3 regions of the Lysinibacillus parviboronicapiens genome follow, and region 1 is predicted to be linked to each of the others. Evidence: predicted binding sites of a transcription regulator. Region 1 holds the regulator's gene; each other region holds the start of a gene.
What was found. The regulator CtsR, encoded in region 1, represses protease genes until heat stress. The targets are predictions, from matches to a motif close to ATGGTCAATAAAGGTCAAACA.

Region 1 (5,425 bases):
TTGTCATTGTTACCAAGTAACAATAATACTTGCTGACGTGCTTTATTTAAACCGACACCCGCATTGTTTAAGACGCGAGCTGCCACACCTTCGCCCTCACGAATTAACGCTAATAGTAAATGCTCGGTACCGATATACGAATGACCTAATTTACGTGATTCATCGACTGATAGTTCAATTACTTTTTTCGCACGAGGTGTATAATGCACGATTGGCCCAACATCCTCTGTACCTTTACCAACCAGTTCTTCAATACCTGCTTCAATCATTTGAGGGCTAATATCAATGGCTTCTAATGCCTTCGCTGCAATACCCCCGCCTTCACGAATAAGTCCTAAAAGAATATGCTCAGTTCCTATTGATTCGTGTTTCCAACGAATAGCCTCTTCCTGTGCAAGCTGTAATACTTTTTGTGCGCGTTGTGTAAAACGATTAAACATCATATGAATCCTCTCCTTTTCCCCCTATAGTAGGCTTACTCAAATTTTCTTGAAATAATGCCTCACGAAGCATCTTTGCTCGTACCCGATCACGTTCGGACGGTGGCAGTGCTTCACCTGCATAATGCTGTAAAAATCCAGGTTGCATACAGACTATACATTCATTTAACGTTGCGGCCTTTATGCCGTCAATCAATTGTAAATCTACCCCAAGGCGTACATTGGATAAGCAAGTTGCCGCTTCCTCACTCGTTAAAATACGCGCATGCGTCAGCGTACCTAAAGCTCGGTAAATGCGATCTTCTAAGGCAAGTTCCGCCTTATCCATCAACTTACCTCTTGCGTGCCGCTCTTTTTGAATAATTTTTTCAGCAACGCTTTGAATGTCTGCTAAAATATCATCTTCTGTTTTTCCTAAGGTAATCTGATTTGAAACTTGATAAACATTCCCTAAGTTTTCACTACCTTCTCCATATATTCCCCTAACTGTCATTCCTAATCGTGTCATGGCATTTATTATTTGATTCATCTGACCAGTTAATGTTAGGACTGGGAGATGCATCATGACAGAAGCCCGTAATCCTGTTCCAATATTCGTTGGGCAACTTGTTAAATAGCCAAAATTATCTCGAAATGCATAGGGGAGTACCCCTTCTAAGGCACGATCAATTTTATTGGCCTGTTCGTATGCCTTTTGAAGTTGAAAACTTGCTGTCATACATTGAATGCGTAAATGGTCTTCTTCATTCACCATAATGCTAATGGATTCATCCTCAGATAGCAGCATGGAGCCGACTAGCTCTTTTTTCGCTAACTGTGGACTAATTAAATGTTTTTCAACTAGGATTTGTCGTTGTAATGGTGTTAAATCTTTTATGGCAAAATAAGAGTACCTTTCATGGAGTTTAGGACTGTCCTGAATGGCGTGTGTCACTGCTTGCTCTACTTGTAGTGCTTCATCTTCTGAGAAAACTAGTGGGAAACGATATCCATCTAAATTCCGAGCAAGGCGTATTCGTGTACTAATGACAATATCAGAATAATCATCTTCTACTTGCATCCATACAGGCGTAGCCCGCTCTAAAAAAGGCTCAATCATCACGACACATCACCACCTTCGAATTGTAGCTGACTCTCAAGTTCCTTTGCCTCATCACGAAGCTTCGCTGCCTCTTCAAACTGTTCTTCGTCTACGGCATCTTTCATCCGTTTACGAATATCTTCTATTTGTTTTTTTATAACATAGACATTGCTATGAGCGCCTGGCATTTTGCCAATATGTTGAGGGCCAGCCTGAATACGGTTAAAGAGCTTTGGCAAATGCTCGGCAAAAGAATCATAACAGCCTGGGCATCCGAATTTGCCCTCTTTTAAAAAGCGCTTATACGTAAATCCACAGTGTGGACACGTTTGTTGTTGGGTTGGTGCTTGTTGCTTTTCACCAACTTTTTGTTGCCATGTCGGTGAGCCGAACCAATTGGAAAGTAGTTGTTGAATTGAAACCGGTTCTTGCTTAAACTCCGCATGAAATGGATGGAACTGCGAAGCGCAGACGTCACAATAATGATGTTCCACCTTCTGACTATTTTGAACTTGTGTTACTGTTACTGTCGCATTGCGCTGCTTGCAATGTTCGCATATCATTTCCATCACCTCTTTACTTTTGCTTTTCGTATTTAATGGTCGTTAACATCGCACGTAGAATTCTCGCACGAATGTTATCCCGTAAAGGTAGTTGTAAATCTAATGTTGAGCGATCAACTGCCGCTAACATTAATTTCGCTTCTCGTTTTGAAATTACCTGCTCGTCAATTAAACGATAAACTAAATCTTCTGCTACTGTTTGCGATGCCCCACTTTCAATTTGCAAGAGTACATCATCAATCAAATCAATTTGTGAGTTTGCACGGACACGTAAAATTCGAATGTATCCACCTCCACCACGTTTACTTTCAACAAGGTAACCACGTTCAGCTGTAAATCTTGTATTAATTACATAATTTATTTGTGACGGTACACATTGAAATTTATCAGCAATTTCACTCCGTTTAATTTCAATATGCCCTTCTCCACCTAATTCAAGTACTTGCTTTAAGTAGCCTTCTATGATGTCTGAAATATTACGCATTTAGGAATACACCTCGCTAACTACACTGACTTTGACTATCTTTGACTATCTTTGAGTATATTATACAGAACGCTTGAAAATAATTGCAATTAATACGCACATTGAAAAGGATTAAGTGTCATTATGCCCTAAAGTACGTTTTATCATCAGCAATCGTGGCACGACACTTCACGGATGGGAGTTGTGCTACAGAATTCATGTTTATATCTACCCTTTCCACCTATAGAAAAAACGCAAGCATATGCACCTAGCATATACTTGCGTCTATAAAAATTATACCCAGCGACCAACAATTGGATAACGCCAAGGCTCGTCAGATATAGCCTTCACAATACCGATAATTGGGACGATAAAAGTCATAATACCGAAAATTAGTAAGAACGGTAAACCGATTAACACAAAGCTTAAAATACCGGCAATTGCAATTAATACCCACATTACAATTTGGAACAGCAATGCCTGAATAGAGATTCCCTTTACTTCTTCATCAGTACTAATTAAGAAAAATAAAATCGGTACTAAAAATGGTGCAAAAAACGCACTAGCATGTATGATTACCTTAGACCATTTTGTTTCCATATATATCATCAACCTTCCTTTTTAATGTCTTTTGCTATTTGTACTACTATTTACGGACCTATACCCGAAATAGTTTCATACACATATAAATTTTTCTAATTTTTTTTGAAAGGCATGTGATAACACGATGGAATTTAATAACATACTCGCAAACGAATATGAAAAAGGTATTCGACGTACATTGCCTAGCTATGATGCAATGTTACGTTTAACACAAACCTTTTATCGAGCGAACTTGCCTGAGGAAGCTACGTTTTTAGTACTTGGCTCAGGAAGCGGTAATGAAATCTTACAGTTCGCTGAACAAAGACCTCGCTGGTCCTTTGTGGGGATAGATCCTGCACAAGCAATGCTACAGATTGCTGAAGAACGCTTAAAATCATTACCTAATAATATTTCCTTTTGTCACGGTACTATACTTGAAACATCGCTACCATCAACAAAGTTTGATGCTGCAAGTTGTATACTAGTTCTTCATTTTATCGAAACATATGAAGAGAAACTTGCGACATTAAAAGAAATTGTGAAGCATTTAAAACCTGGAGCTCCATTTGTCCTTGTATCTAAATATGGGTTGCTTAACTCAACTGAAACCGAGTTACAGTTTGACTTATGGCGTGCCTATTGGCTACAACACACAAAACTTTCAGCCGTAGAAGTGGCTAATATGGAGCAATCCATTCGCGCTCTGTCGTTTATGCAGGAAGAGGAAATTTTATCTTTGCTACAACAAGCAGGCTTCACACAGCCGTCCAGATTTTTTGCTACAACATTATTTGCTGGTTGGGTATGCTATAAAGAGAAACCTTAATAGTTGGGGATAAAAATTCGCGGAGTAAAACCTAACGAAATCCCCATCAGTAGGAACTAGCGACCGATAGCGACTTTTAATTAATAAATTTAATTGGTTACAATCGACTGAATAAATACAACCACATTTCCATAAATGCCCCGTTTGCGGATGTTTGAAGCAGCGGATTTAACATCCATTTATATAGGAGAAATAGAATTGAGGTGAATGCCGTGATTCGCACAATGGGCATTTCGAAAGATCAGCAATTATTAAAAGGATTTCCGCTTGAAGATATTAAAAATAATAATTTTGAATGGTTTTGGGTTGATTTTAATTGCCCAACTACTGCAGAAGAATTATTACTCGATACGTTTTTTCATTTTCATCCACTAGCCATTGAAGATTGTTTAATGCGTTTACAACGGCCAAAGCTCGATTTTTATGATGATTATCATTTTTTCGTTATTCATAGACTTAATGAGGAAACACTAATAGCTGAGGAAATAAATATCTTTGTCTCTGATAAGTTTATCGTTACTTTCCATAAAAACCAGGCGCCTGAAATAGATAAGGTGCAAAAGCTTTTAGAAGATCAACCAAAGAATTGGGAACGTGGCACTGTATTTCTAACCTATCAGACAATTGATAAGATTGTCGATAGCTATTTCCCACTTGTCTATACAATCGAAGATCATCTTAATGCACTTGAAGATGAACTGACATATCAAAACAGTTTAAATGCGATGCAGATAGTATTTGAATTTCGTAGTGACTTACTGCATTTACGAAGAACCATATTACCAATGCGGGATCTTTTATATCGTATCCTAAGTTCTTACCGCTTCGCATTAAAAAAATCCGAACGAGCCTATTTCGGTGATATTCACGACCATTTAGTCAAACTTACAGAGATGGTTGAATCTAATCGTGAGCTTACAGCAGACATGCGGGATAGCTATATGGCGATGAGTTCTAGCCGCATGAATGGCATTATGATGACATTAACTATTGTGTCTACGATCTTTATACCGTTAACATTTATTGCAGGTGTTTACGGAATGAATTTTGATATTATGCCAGAACTCCATGGTCAATATAGCTACTTTATCGTTCTAGCTATTATGCTATTAATCGTAATCTTTATGCTGTCGTTTTTTAAATACAAAGGTTGGTTCAAACTATTTAAACCCAAATAAAGAGGCATCTAGAAACTTCCTAGATGCCCTTTATGATTAATACGGCCCTCGATCATCGATTTTATTTTCCCCTTGCTGTGGAAATAAAAAGTATGCAAGCACACCAGAAACTAATGTTGCGCCAATCGTAATTAAAAGTTGATCTAAATCCGGTACTTCGGCATAATAATTGTTTAACATATAAACTGAACCGATAGCGACAACCACCATGACAGGGATGACAAACTTAAAACGCTTCTTCTCCATGTAATGTCTCCTTTTAGCAAATTATGTTGATATTTCCACGTAC
Region 2 (5,425 bases), 710 kb from region 1:
AAGCCGCGTGAATCGAGTTTTTCTAGTGCCTGAGAATGTGCAACCGTTACCAGAAGCCATTCGTGCGATAAATCGAGCAGATTATATATTAATTGGTCCGGGAAGTTTATATACAAGTATTATTCCAAATTTGCTTGTGAAGGGAATTGGAGAAGCTGTTGTCAAAGCAAAAGGGCGTAAGATTTATGTTTGTAATTTAATGACGCAAAAAGGTGAAACTATTACTTATACAGCAGGCGATCATGTTCAAGCTATCTATAAGCATGTTGGGGATTCCTTTATCGATTCTATTTTAGTAAATGACGAAAAACTACCTCACCCTGTAAAAGAGCTTTATAAAGAAGAATGTGCTGAGCCAGTAACATTTGATGTTGCAAAACTTGAAAGTATGGGTTTAGAGGTTATTAAACGTGATATTGCGACAATTCGACCAGATGGAACGGTTCGTCATAACGCTGCAAATTTTGCAGCATGGCTTGTAGATTATGCAAATATCTATAAACATAAAGAAGTGAATCGCTAATAGAATCATAAGGAATGCTTGTTGTATATGGTAAGATGAACATATACATAGAAATAAAGGTTGAAAGGGGGGGCGTGACATGTCTTTTGCTTCTGAAACAAAAAAAGAATTAACGCAAGTAGAAGCGGACGATCATTGTATGAAAGCGGAAGTATCTGCCTTAATTCGAATGAATGGTTCATTATCCTTTGCTAACAAACAGCTTAGCTTAGACGTGCAAACTGAAAATGCTGCCATCGCAAGAAGGCTTTATACAATTATGAAGAAATTATATCCTTATAATGTTGAGCTTCTTGTCAGGAAGAAAATGCGCTTGAAAAAAAATAATGTTTATATTTGCCGTGTACGAGATGGTGCACGTGAGCTATTAATTGATTTGGCGATAATTTCAGATGATTTTCAATTCAATCATACGATTTCTAGAGAGCTTATTAAAAAGAGCGGTCAAAAAAGAGCGTATTTACGTGGCGCTTTTTTAGCAGGCGGCTCGGTAAACAATCCAGAAACGTCAGCCTATCACTTAGAAATTTATTCTTTGTATAAAGAGCATGGTGAGGCATTAATGGATTTAATGAATGAATTTGAGTTAAATGCGAAAACAATTGAACGGAAAAAAGGCTTTGTAACATACTTAAAGGAAGCTGAAAAAATTTCTGATTTTCTAAATATTGTTGGTGCACATCAAGCGATGATGAAATTTGAAGACGTTCGAATCCTGCGCGACATGCGCAATAGTGTCAATCGTATTGTGAACTGTGAAACGGCGAATTTGAATAAGACAATTGGAGCAGCACTGCGACAGGTAGAGAATATTCGCTTTATTGAAAATTCAATTGGTTTAGATCAGTTGCCAGAAAAACTAAGAGAAATTGCACGTCTACGTGTTGAATATCAAGATGTGACATTAAAAGAATTAGGCGAGATGGTATCAAGCGGCACCGTTAGTAAGTCAGGTGTTAATCATCGATTACGAAAAATTGATGAAATTGCAGATGCATTAAGACGCGGTGAAAAAATAGGTGGTTAACTTTCATATACAAAATGTATGAAAGTGATACGCAATCGCTTATTGTTCTTTTCCTATTAAGTGAGGTAAGATAAAACTAATAAGATGAACGGTAGTGAAAGGGAGTTTTGCGAATGACTGAGAGAACAGTCCAAGTAAAGTTAAAATTAGGACTACAAGCTAGACAAGCAGCGCTATTTGTGCAAGAAGCAAATCGCTTTAGCGCTGATATTTTTCTTGAAAAAGATGAGAAAAAAGTAAATGCCAAATCCATTATGGGTGTTATGAGCTTAGCCATAGCAAAAGGCACAGAGGTTGTTTTAAGTAGTGAAGGCAACGATTCTGAGCAAGCGGTTACATCATTAGCGGCACTTATTGAAAAAGAAGATTAACATAAAACGGGAGCTAATAATTGCTTAGCTAGTAAGCACCCAGTCAAAAAAACCTCTGAGCCAATGGGACTCAGAGGTTTTTTATTATTTACGGTCGTTACGTTCAAAGATATGATCGATTAAGCCATATTCTTTGGCACGTTCTGCTGTCATGAAGTTGTCGCGATCAGTATCTCTTGAAATAACCTCAAGAGGCTGGCCAGTACGCTCAGATAAAATACCGTTTAATTTTTCACGTAGGAATAAAATGCGTTTTGCAGCGATTTCAATTTCAGTCGCTTGGCCTTGTGCACCGCCAAGTGGTTGGTGAATCATAACTTCTGCATTTGGTAATGCACAGCGCTTACCAGGTTCACCAGCAGCAAGAAGGAATGCCCCCATTGATGCTGCCATACCGATACAAATTGTTTGTACTTTTGGCTTGATGAATTGCATTGTATCATAGATTGCCATACCAGCTGTGATAGAACCGCCAGGAGAGTTAATGTAAAGAGAAATGTCTTTATCTGGATCTTCTGCTTCTAAGAATAGCAGCTGTGCAACGATTGAGTTCGCTACGTTGTCATCAATTGCACTTCCTAATAGGATGATACGGTCTTTTAGTAGTCGTGAATAAATGTCATATGCACGCTCACCACGACTTGTTTGTTCAATAACTGTAGGAATTAAATTCATGTTAAATCCTCCTTAAAAAACTAAATTCGAATACTTTTACTGAAATCATTCATTGAATTTCAGCTGTAACCTTATCATACACATTATAGTCAGGGAAGGTCAAATATTAACACTGATATTGAGAAATTTAATCTATAACAAAAAAATTTAAAACTTTTTCATTCTATAGTTGAATTGTGAGCAATACGTTTGTATAATAGAAAGGTCGCAAGTTAAAGTACAGTACACTATTTTGCAGGTATGCTTCAAAAAATGAGGGTTATCTACATGATGCTTTACCGTAAAGCCTAGAGTGAGTACTTTTTTTTTGTGTTCAATTGCCCTCGTGGTGTAATGGATAACACGTAAGATTCCGGTTCTTGCACTGGGGGTTCGATTCCCTCCGAGGGCGCCATTTTACTGTGAAATTGATATATTTTTATAGCTCGACTCTCTAATAAGTAGCTTAGCAGCCTGCTTAGCAGAGAACGAGGGGAACATAGTGAGGATAACCTATATGGCATTATTCCCGTATTAATTCCCTTCAAACCTTCAAAAAAGCAACAACTCCAAATTATTTTAGTGAACATAACTGAACGTGAGGCTAGCTCGCTAGTCCAAAAGAAGAATCCTTTTCTGAGGGGGATTCTTTTTTTGTGTCTAAAATTATGTTATTTTTGCTAAAAAATTATATCAACAATGTATTAGTATACATTTAATGTTATTAAATCGCTAAGTTAAACATTATTTTTCTAAATAATGGATGTTGAATTTATTATTATAAAATTACTCTTACTTTTATGCAATATAGTATTGTATCTAGACTCTATTATCACTATAATTGACCTAATAGTCTAACATTTCCGAATTGAGAGAATTGAAGTGTGCGGAATATTATTTAAACTATTAGGGGGAGACAACTATGAAAAAACGTATATGGACGTTATTAATGATTGTTGCAGCGTTTTCACTAGTCCTAGCAGGCTGCGGTACAAAAGAAAACACATCTTCAAGTGACGGTGGCACTTCGGAAGATAATGGAGCCAAGAAACAGGTATATAAAGTAGGTACAGAAGCTACCTTTGCACCATTTGAATCAGTAGACGATAAAGGAAACATTGTTGGGATTGATGTAGATGTACTGCAAGCAATCGCCGATGAAATGGACTTTGAAGTGGAATGGAACAACATCGGTTGGGAACCAGTATTCCAAACAATAAAAAATAGTGAGACAGATATCGGTGCATCAGGTATTACGATTAATGAAGAGCGTAAAGAATCATTTGATTTTACAGAACCTTATTATGAATCTCAATTATTAATCGTAGTAAAAGAAGATTCAAAAATTAAATCATTAGCAGATTTAAAAGATAAAAAGATTTCCGTACAAATTAATGCAACAGGTCATATGGCTGCGAAAAAATTGCAAGGTGAAGCAAGTACAAACATCATGGCATTTGAAAATCAACCAGTTGCCATTCAAGAGATGTTAAACGGCAACGTAGATGCAACTATTGGTGATAATGCGGTTATATACGAATACATGGAGGCAAATCCAAAAGCGAAATTAAAAGTTATTAAAGATGATGCATTTGAAAAAGAATACTACGGCTTCATGGTGAGAAAAGGCAATGAAGAATTATTAAAAATATTAAATGAAGGTTTACAAAAAATTAAAGACAACGGTAAGTTAAAAGAAATTACAGGTACGGACTTTAAGTAGTAGAGGATGCCGCTAGCCTAAATATGCTAGCGGCTCATTTGATTTTTTAGGGTAATTCAATAGCAAGAATCTGAAAGGGAAAGTAGGGGTTCGGATGGACATCTTTGACTTACGCTGGGACATAGTCTGGAACTACCGTGATATGTTTGTACGTGGTATTGGTGTGACAATCATTTTAACGCTCAGTGGTTATTTTGGTGGTATTATATTAGGTTTACTGCTAGGGTTGGGGAAATTATCAAAGAAAAAATGGATTTACTGGCCATGTAAACTTTATGTAGATTTATTCCGTGGGACACCAATGCTGGTGCAAATCTTATTAATTCACTTAGCCGTTATTCCGACAATTTTTGGGCATTCATTAGGATATATGGTGTCAGGTATTACCGCACTGGTTTTAAATTGTGCAGCTTATAATGCAGAAATATTCCGTGCTGGTATTCAAAGTATTGATAAGGGGCAAATGGAGGCGGCACGTTCACTCGGCTTAACTCATAATCAAGCCATGCGTAAAGTGATTTTGCCACAAGCTTTTAGACGTATGATTCCGCCATTAGGCAATGAATTTATTGCCTTATTAAAAGACTCATCTTTAGTTACAGTAATTGCGGCACCAGATATATTATATGCAAGTAAAGTAGTGGCAGGTGCAAGCTTCCGTTTCTGGGAGCCTTATATTGTAGCCGCATTGTTATATTTAATCTTAACGTATGGTGTAACAAAAGTTGTTGCCTATATAGAGAAACGTTTTAGCAATAGCTATGTCCCTCGTAAAGTAGAAGGGCGGGAAGCGCGATGATTAAAATTGAAAACTTACACAAATATTTTGGTAAGCTAGAGGTACTAAAAGGCATTGATTATGAAATACAAGAGAAGCAGGTTGTATGTGTAATTGGGCCATCGGGTTCTGGAAAAAGTACTTTTTTACGTTGCATTAATATGCTAGAGCAAGTGACAGATGGTGCAATATATGTGGAAAATGTAAAAATAAATGATCCGAAAACAAATATTAATGCAATTCGAGCGGAGGTTGGCATGGTGTTCCAACAATTTAACCTGTTTCCTCATATGACAGTGTTGGATAATATAACAATGGCTCCGATGCAAATCCGCAATTTGAAGCGTCC
Region 3 (5,425 bases), 930 kb from region 1:
CCTATTGTATCAACCAATTGGCGGCAGAGAGAGTATACCACCGATTAATGTCCACTTTATCGTAAAAGGTTCTTTTTTTTTCGTCTTATGTTATGATATGATAATGTATATGTAGTAAAACTTATGCTTTTAAAAAGTTCGGTTGAGGTGAAATTAATGCAATATATCGTTACATTTGTATGGTCATTCCTACTAGTTTCAATGTTAAACTATGTAGTAAGTTCTGTACTTGGTGTACCATTTGATTTCCAAACAGGTGCTATCATTTCAGTTGTGTTCTCAGTACTAATTTTCGTAATTGGTGCAATCATTCCAAACGAGCCAACGCCAGACGCTGCAGACCATCATTAATCAAATCCTTAAAAAACCTGTATCGCCTCAAGCGAAACAGGTTTTTTTCTTTTTTTCTATTATTTTTCAACTACGCAGTGACCATCACGTATTTTCACATGCAATGTGTCTCCAGGTAATACTTCCCCACGTAATAATTCCTTTGCCACAGCTGTTTCAATATAACGTTGCACGAAACGTTTTAATGGTCGTGCACCAAATTGTGCATCTGCACCTTGTTCTACAACCCAAGCAATGACGTCTTTTTCTACTGCTAATGTAATTTCCTGTTCCGCTACCCGTTTGACAAGCTGTTCTACGTATTTCCAAGCAATGGCTGTGAAATGTTCATCAGATAAAGCATGAAACAGGATAATATCATCCATACGATTTAATAACTCTGGTTTAAAATGTTGACGCAGCGCTGTCATAACTAAGTCCTCAATTGCTGCATCATCTTTTTTTGCCTCCATTAAATAACTAGAACCGATATTAGAAGTCAAAATCACGACTGTATTTGTAAAGTTGACCATTCGACCTTGACTATCCGTAATGCGACCATCATCTAAAATTTGCAGTAATATATTGGCTACGTCCGGATGAGCCTTCTCAATTTCATCCAGTAATACAACTGAATATGGATTACGGCGAACAGCCTCTGTTAATTGTCCACCTTCTTCATAGCCAACATAACCTGGAGGTGCACCAACAAGGCGTGATACGCTATGTTTTTCCATATATTCACTCATATCAATACGGATAAAATGCTCCTCTGAATCAAATAACTGTGCCGCTAGTGCCTTTGCTAGCTCAGTTTTACCAACACCAGTTGGTCCTAGGAATAAGAAGCTACCAATCGGACGATGAGGGTCTTTAATGCCTGCACGAGCACGCCATACCGCTTCCGTCACAAGTTGAACAGCTGTCTCCTGCCCTACAACCCGTTCATGTAGCGTATCTTTTAAACGCAGTAATTTCTCACGCTCACCTTCCACTAATTTTGTAACAGGTATACCTGTCCAACGAGACACGATAGATGCGATTTCATCCGCCGTTACTTCCTCGCGCAAAATGCGTACTTCCGTCCCCTCTTCTAATTGTTTTTCCATTTCTTGAATTTCTTTTTCAAGGGTCGGGATTTTACCGTGACGTAATTCTGCCGCTTTATTTAAATCATATTTACTTTCAGCTTCATCTAAATCACGACGGTATTTGTCGAGTATTTCACGTTTTTTCTGAATGCCATGGAGCGCCTCTTTTTCTGCTTCCCATTGCTTGCGCATACCTTCAGAGGATTCTTTTAATTTAGCTAACTCATCGCGTAATTGTTCCAGTCTTTTTTTGCTTGCCTCATCTTTTTCTTTTCGTAATGCTTGCTCTTCAATTTCAAGTTGCATAATACGTCGTGTCACTGCATCTAATTCTTGTGGCATGGAATCGATTTCTGTACGAATCATCGCACAAGCCTCGTCTATTAAATCAATTGCTTTATCAGGAAGGAAGCGCTCTGTAATATAGCGATTTGAAAGCTGCGCTGCCGCCACAATTGCACGGTCATGGATACGTACCGCATGATGTAACTCAAAGCGCTCTTTTAAGCCGCGTAAAATAGATACAGTATCTTCAATGGATGGTTCGCGCACAAGCACTTGTTGGAAACGACGTTCTAAAGCCGGGTCTTTTTCAATATACATACGGTATTCGTCTAACGTTGTGGCACCGATACAATGTAATTCACCTCGAGCGAGCATCGGCTTTAACATATTTCCTGCATCCATTGCACCGTCTGTTTTTCCTGCACCAACAATCGTATGAATTTCATCGATAAATAAAATAATACGCCCTTGTGATTCTTTTACTTCTTTTAATACACCTTTTAATCGTTCTTCAAATTGTCCACGATAACTTGCCCCTGCTATTAATGCACTCATATCTAGCTCATACAATACACATTCTTTTAACCCCTCTGGTACATCGCCTTTCACAATGCGCTGAGCCAACCCTTCTACAATTGCCGTTTTACCGACACCGGGTTCACCAATTAATACTGGGTTATTTTTAGTTTTTCGCGTTAAAATACGAATAACATTGCGAATTTCTTCATCACGGCCAATAACTGGATCCATTTTGCCGTTTTTTACTTCTTCCACTAAATTACGTCCAAATTGCTCTAATGGTTTTTTATTATCTGTTTGTTGAAATTGCATCGTTAGCACTCCTTTTCAAATATCTTTGGCATAATTGCATCCACAATTTCAGAGAAAAATGTTTGACCTTTTTTGACTAACTTAATTTTACAACAACCGACAAGACCTAGCAAAAAATAAGCTCTAAATTTTTTTCCCTTACACAGGATAGATTACGTTATAATGAGGTTATGTTTCGTTGTTTTAATATATCGGAATGATTAATCACCATTCTTTTGTAATACGGTCACTTATTACAAATAGAAAGAGATGTGTTTTTATGGTACTAATGGATGATAATCAAGAAAAAATTCATGCTCTTTTTCAAAAACACGGCGTTTTTATAAAAGTGAATAAGGAAAGTAAAATTTTTTTAGAAGGCGAACGTGCAAAAGAAATATATTATATTAAAACTGGTGCCATTTCGATTAGTCAGGAAACTGAAAGTGGAAAAGAATTAACCGTACGAATTTGTGGTCCTGATAGTATTATCGGGGAAGGTTCATTATTTTGTAACCTAACTTATCACGCCATGACTGCAAAAGTATTAGAGCCCTCTACGTTATACGTCCTTAGCCGTAAATCGTTGGAGCAGTTATTATTGGAGCAACCGTCTTTAATGGTTGAGTACTTAAAGTGGCTACAAACTGAAAATTTAAAACATCAAAGCCGTTTGCGTGATCTAGTGTTGAATGGTAAGAAAGGTGCTTTATTTTCAACGTTAATTCGTTTATCTAACACCTATGGCAAGGTTTTAGAAAGTGGTACGATTTTTATCGATTTTCCATTAACAAATTCAGAAATTGCTAGTCTATGCGCAACAAGTAGAGAAATGATAAATCGCATGCTCAATGATTTAAAAAAGCATAATATTTTATCCTTTGAAAAAGGCTATATTACAATTCATGATCTACAATTTCTAAAAGATGAAATCGCCTGTGAAAGTTGTCCATTACAAATTTGCCGTATCGATTAATCCGATATATAACAAATTCCCACCTGCATTTTGTGCAAGTGGGAATTTGTTTTTACTGTACTCTATTTTGTACTAGCGACATACGCCTTGTGCTAAAGTTTACTTAACGTACACCTAATGCCAATTTCGCGTATCGGGACATCTTGTCTTTTGACCAAGGTGGATTCCACACAATGTTAACATTTGTACTTTTCACTTCTGGTAGTTCACTTAATGCTGTTTTTACTTGGTCAACAATAACTGGGCCAAGTGGGCATCCCATTGATGTTAGCGTCATTGTGACTGTTGCTAAGCCCTCATCATCTAATTCAACATCATATACTAATCCTAAGTTGACAATATCAATACCCAGCTCAGGGTCAATTACATTTTCTAATGCACCTAACATGCTGTCTTTCATATCTTGATCCATCTGTATTTCTCCTTCCATCACAGTGTTAACTTCATCATAGCAGATGCTACTTATTATGCCAAATGCTGCGCAAGCCATTCAGTCGATGCTAACATGCCTTCACGTGTCACGGCATGACCAGCCTGATTATCGACGAAGAAATTCAAATCTTCAGGATTTTTTTCATAATACGCTCGTAATTTTAAATAGAACGTATACGTATCTTTAAATGGCACAGTTTTATCTTTTTTACCATGCCAGAAGAATATCGGGCGTTGTGCAAATTTTTCTGGTGTTAAGCTTATATCATATTTCGCTAAAAGTTCATTTGTTTTTCGAACTTCTTCGTCTGACATCGGCCAATTTAAACCACTTTCTGCAAACTGCTGTAATTGATAAGCGCCTAATTCTATAAAACAAGGTGCACCCATACATATTGCAGCGGTTTGAATCCAATCATAAAGCTTTAAGCAACCTGCAGTAACAATTCCACCCATCGAAGTCCCAGCCACACCGATTTTATCATTTACTAATAGTTGTTTATTCTTTAGCTCATTATATAATTGTTCGACTTCGTGAATAGAATTTAAGACAATATCCCAAAAGTGTGAATTCATTTGCATTTCTGTTAAGTCTTCACTTCGATCACCATGTAATTTCGCATCTGGTAATAGGACACGCACCCCTTTATTGACTAACTGATATGCATAATGTAGATTATGTTCTTTCGCACTCATAAAACCGTGTAAGAAAATCACGACTGGGGTTTCTTCATTCATATCGTCTGTATGTATATGTAATAACGGAATACTTCCCCACACTTCTCTCTCTGTAAACATCTTTGTCACTCCCAACTTTTGTCTCTTCTTTTTATGTTAGCAAACTTTTTTCTACATGACAAAATTTTGACGAGTTGATGACAAAGAGATACTATTCTAACATATAGGAAAGGGGCAACATGCTATGAAACCGCATTTAATTGTTTTAGATTTAGACGGGACGTTATTAACGGACCAACAACAAATTTCAGCGAAAACTAAAAAAACATTATTGCAGGCAAAAGAACAAGGACATCAGGTGATGATTGCCACAGGTCGTCCTTATCGTGCTAGCGATATTTATTATCATGAGCTCGGTCTAACAACGCCCATTGTTAATTTTAATGGTGCTTACGTTCACCATCCAAAAAATACTGCTTGGCAAACGATGCATACACCAATTGATTTAGGCGTTGTGCGAGATGTCGTCGATTCAGTCAATAGTTATGAATATGAAAATATTATTGCTGAGGTAATCGATGATATTTATGTCCATACAGAGGACGATCGGATTTTAAATATTTTTAACATGGGCAATCCCACAATTACATTAGGTGATTTATCAACTCATTTGCAGGAAAATCCAACAAGTTTACTGATACAAGCAAATGAAGTCAATTCCATGATTATCCGTGACCATTTACAAGCAGTTCATGCAGAAGTTATCGAACATCGTCGTTGGGGTGCACCACTACACATTATTGAGATTGTCCGTCGTGGTTTA

Region 2: the regulator CtsR is predicted to act here: its motif matches at 2,682-2,702, upstream of clpP (ATP-dependent Clp endopeptidase proteolytic subunit ClpP).
Region 3: the regulator CtsR is predicted to act here: its motif matches at 2,597-2,617, upstream of C9J31_RS03920 (ATP-dependent Clp protease ATP-binding subunit).

What each region holds. Positions count from the first base shown of each region.
Region 1 is NZ_CP073713.1:4,710,772-4,716,196, forward strand. Features, by position in the region: gene C9J31_RS22910 (ATP-dependent Clp protease ATP-binding subunit) at 1-443, opposite strand, end outside; gene mcsB (protein-arginine kinase McsB) at 433-1,542, opposite strand; gene C9J31_RS22920 (UvrB/UvrC motif-containing protein) at 1,539-2,084, opposite strand; gene C9J31_RS22925 (CtsR family transcriptional regulator) at 2,098-2,568, opposite strand; gene C9J31_RS22930 (DUF4870 domain-containing protein) at 2,842-3,147, opposite strand; gene C9J31_RS22935 (class I SAM-dependent methyltransferase) at 3,275-3,958, shown strand; gene corA (magnesium/cobalt transporter CorA) at 4,171-5,136, shown strand; gene C9J31_RS22945 (hypothetical protein) at 5,173-5,382, opposite strand.
Region 2 is NZ_CP073713.1:4,003,532-4,008,956, reverse strand. Features, by position in the region: gene C9J31_RS19390 (gluconeogenesis factor YvcK family protein) at 1-523, shown strand, start outside; gene whiA (DNA-binding protein WhiA) at 603-1,550, shown strand; gene C9J31_RS19380 (HPr family phosphocarrier protein) at 1,664-1,921, shown strand; gene clpP (ATP-dependent Clp endopeptidase proteolytic subunit ClpP) at 2,006-2,596, opposite strand; tRNA gene C9J31_RS19370 (tRNA-Arg) at 2,916-2,990, shown strand; gene C9J31_RS19365 (basic amino acid ABC transporter substrate-binding protein) at 3,498-4,298, shown strand; gene C9J31_RS19360 (amino acid ABC transporter permease) at 4,393-5,097, shown strand; gene C9J31_RS19355 (amino acid ABC transporter ATP-binding protein) at 5,094-5,425, shown strand, end outside.
Region 3 is NZ_CP073713.1:821,231-826,655, reverse strand. Features, by position in the region: gene C9J31_RS03925 (YjzD family protein) at 157-351, shown strand; gene C9J31_RS03920 (ATP-dependent Clp protease ATP-binding subunit) at 411-2,537, opposite strand; gene C9J31_RS03915 (Crp/Fnr family transcriptional regulator) at 2,806-3,492, shown strand; gene C9J31_RS03910 (metal-sulfur cluster assembly factor) at 3,596-3,904, opposite strand; gene C9J31_RS03905 (prolyl oligopeptidase family serine peptidase) at 3,958-4,722, opposite strand; gene C9J31_RS03900 (Cof-type HAD-IIB family hydrolase) at 4,847-5,425, shown strand, end outside.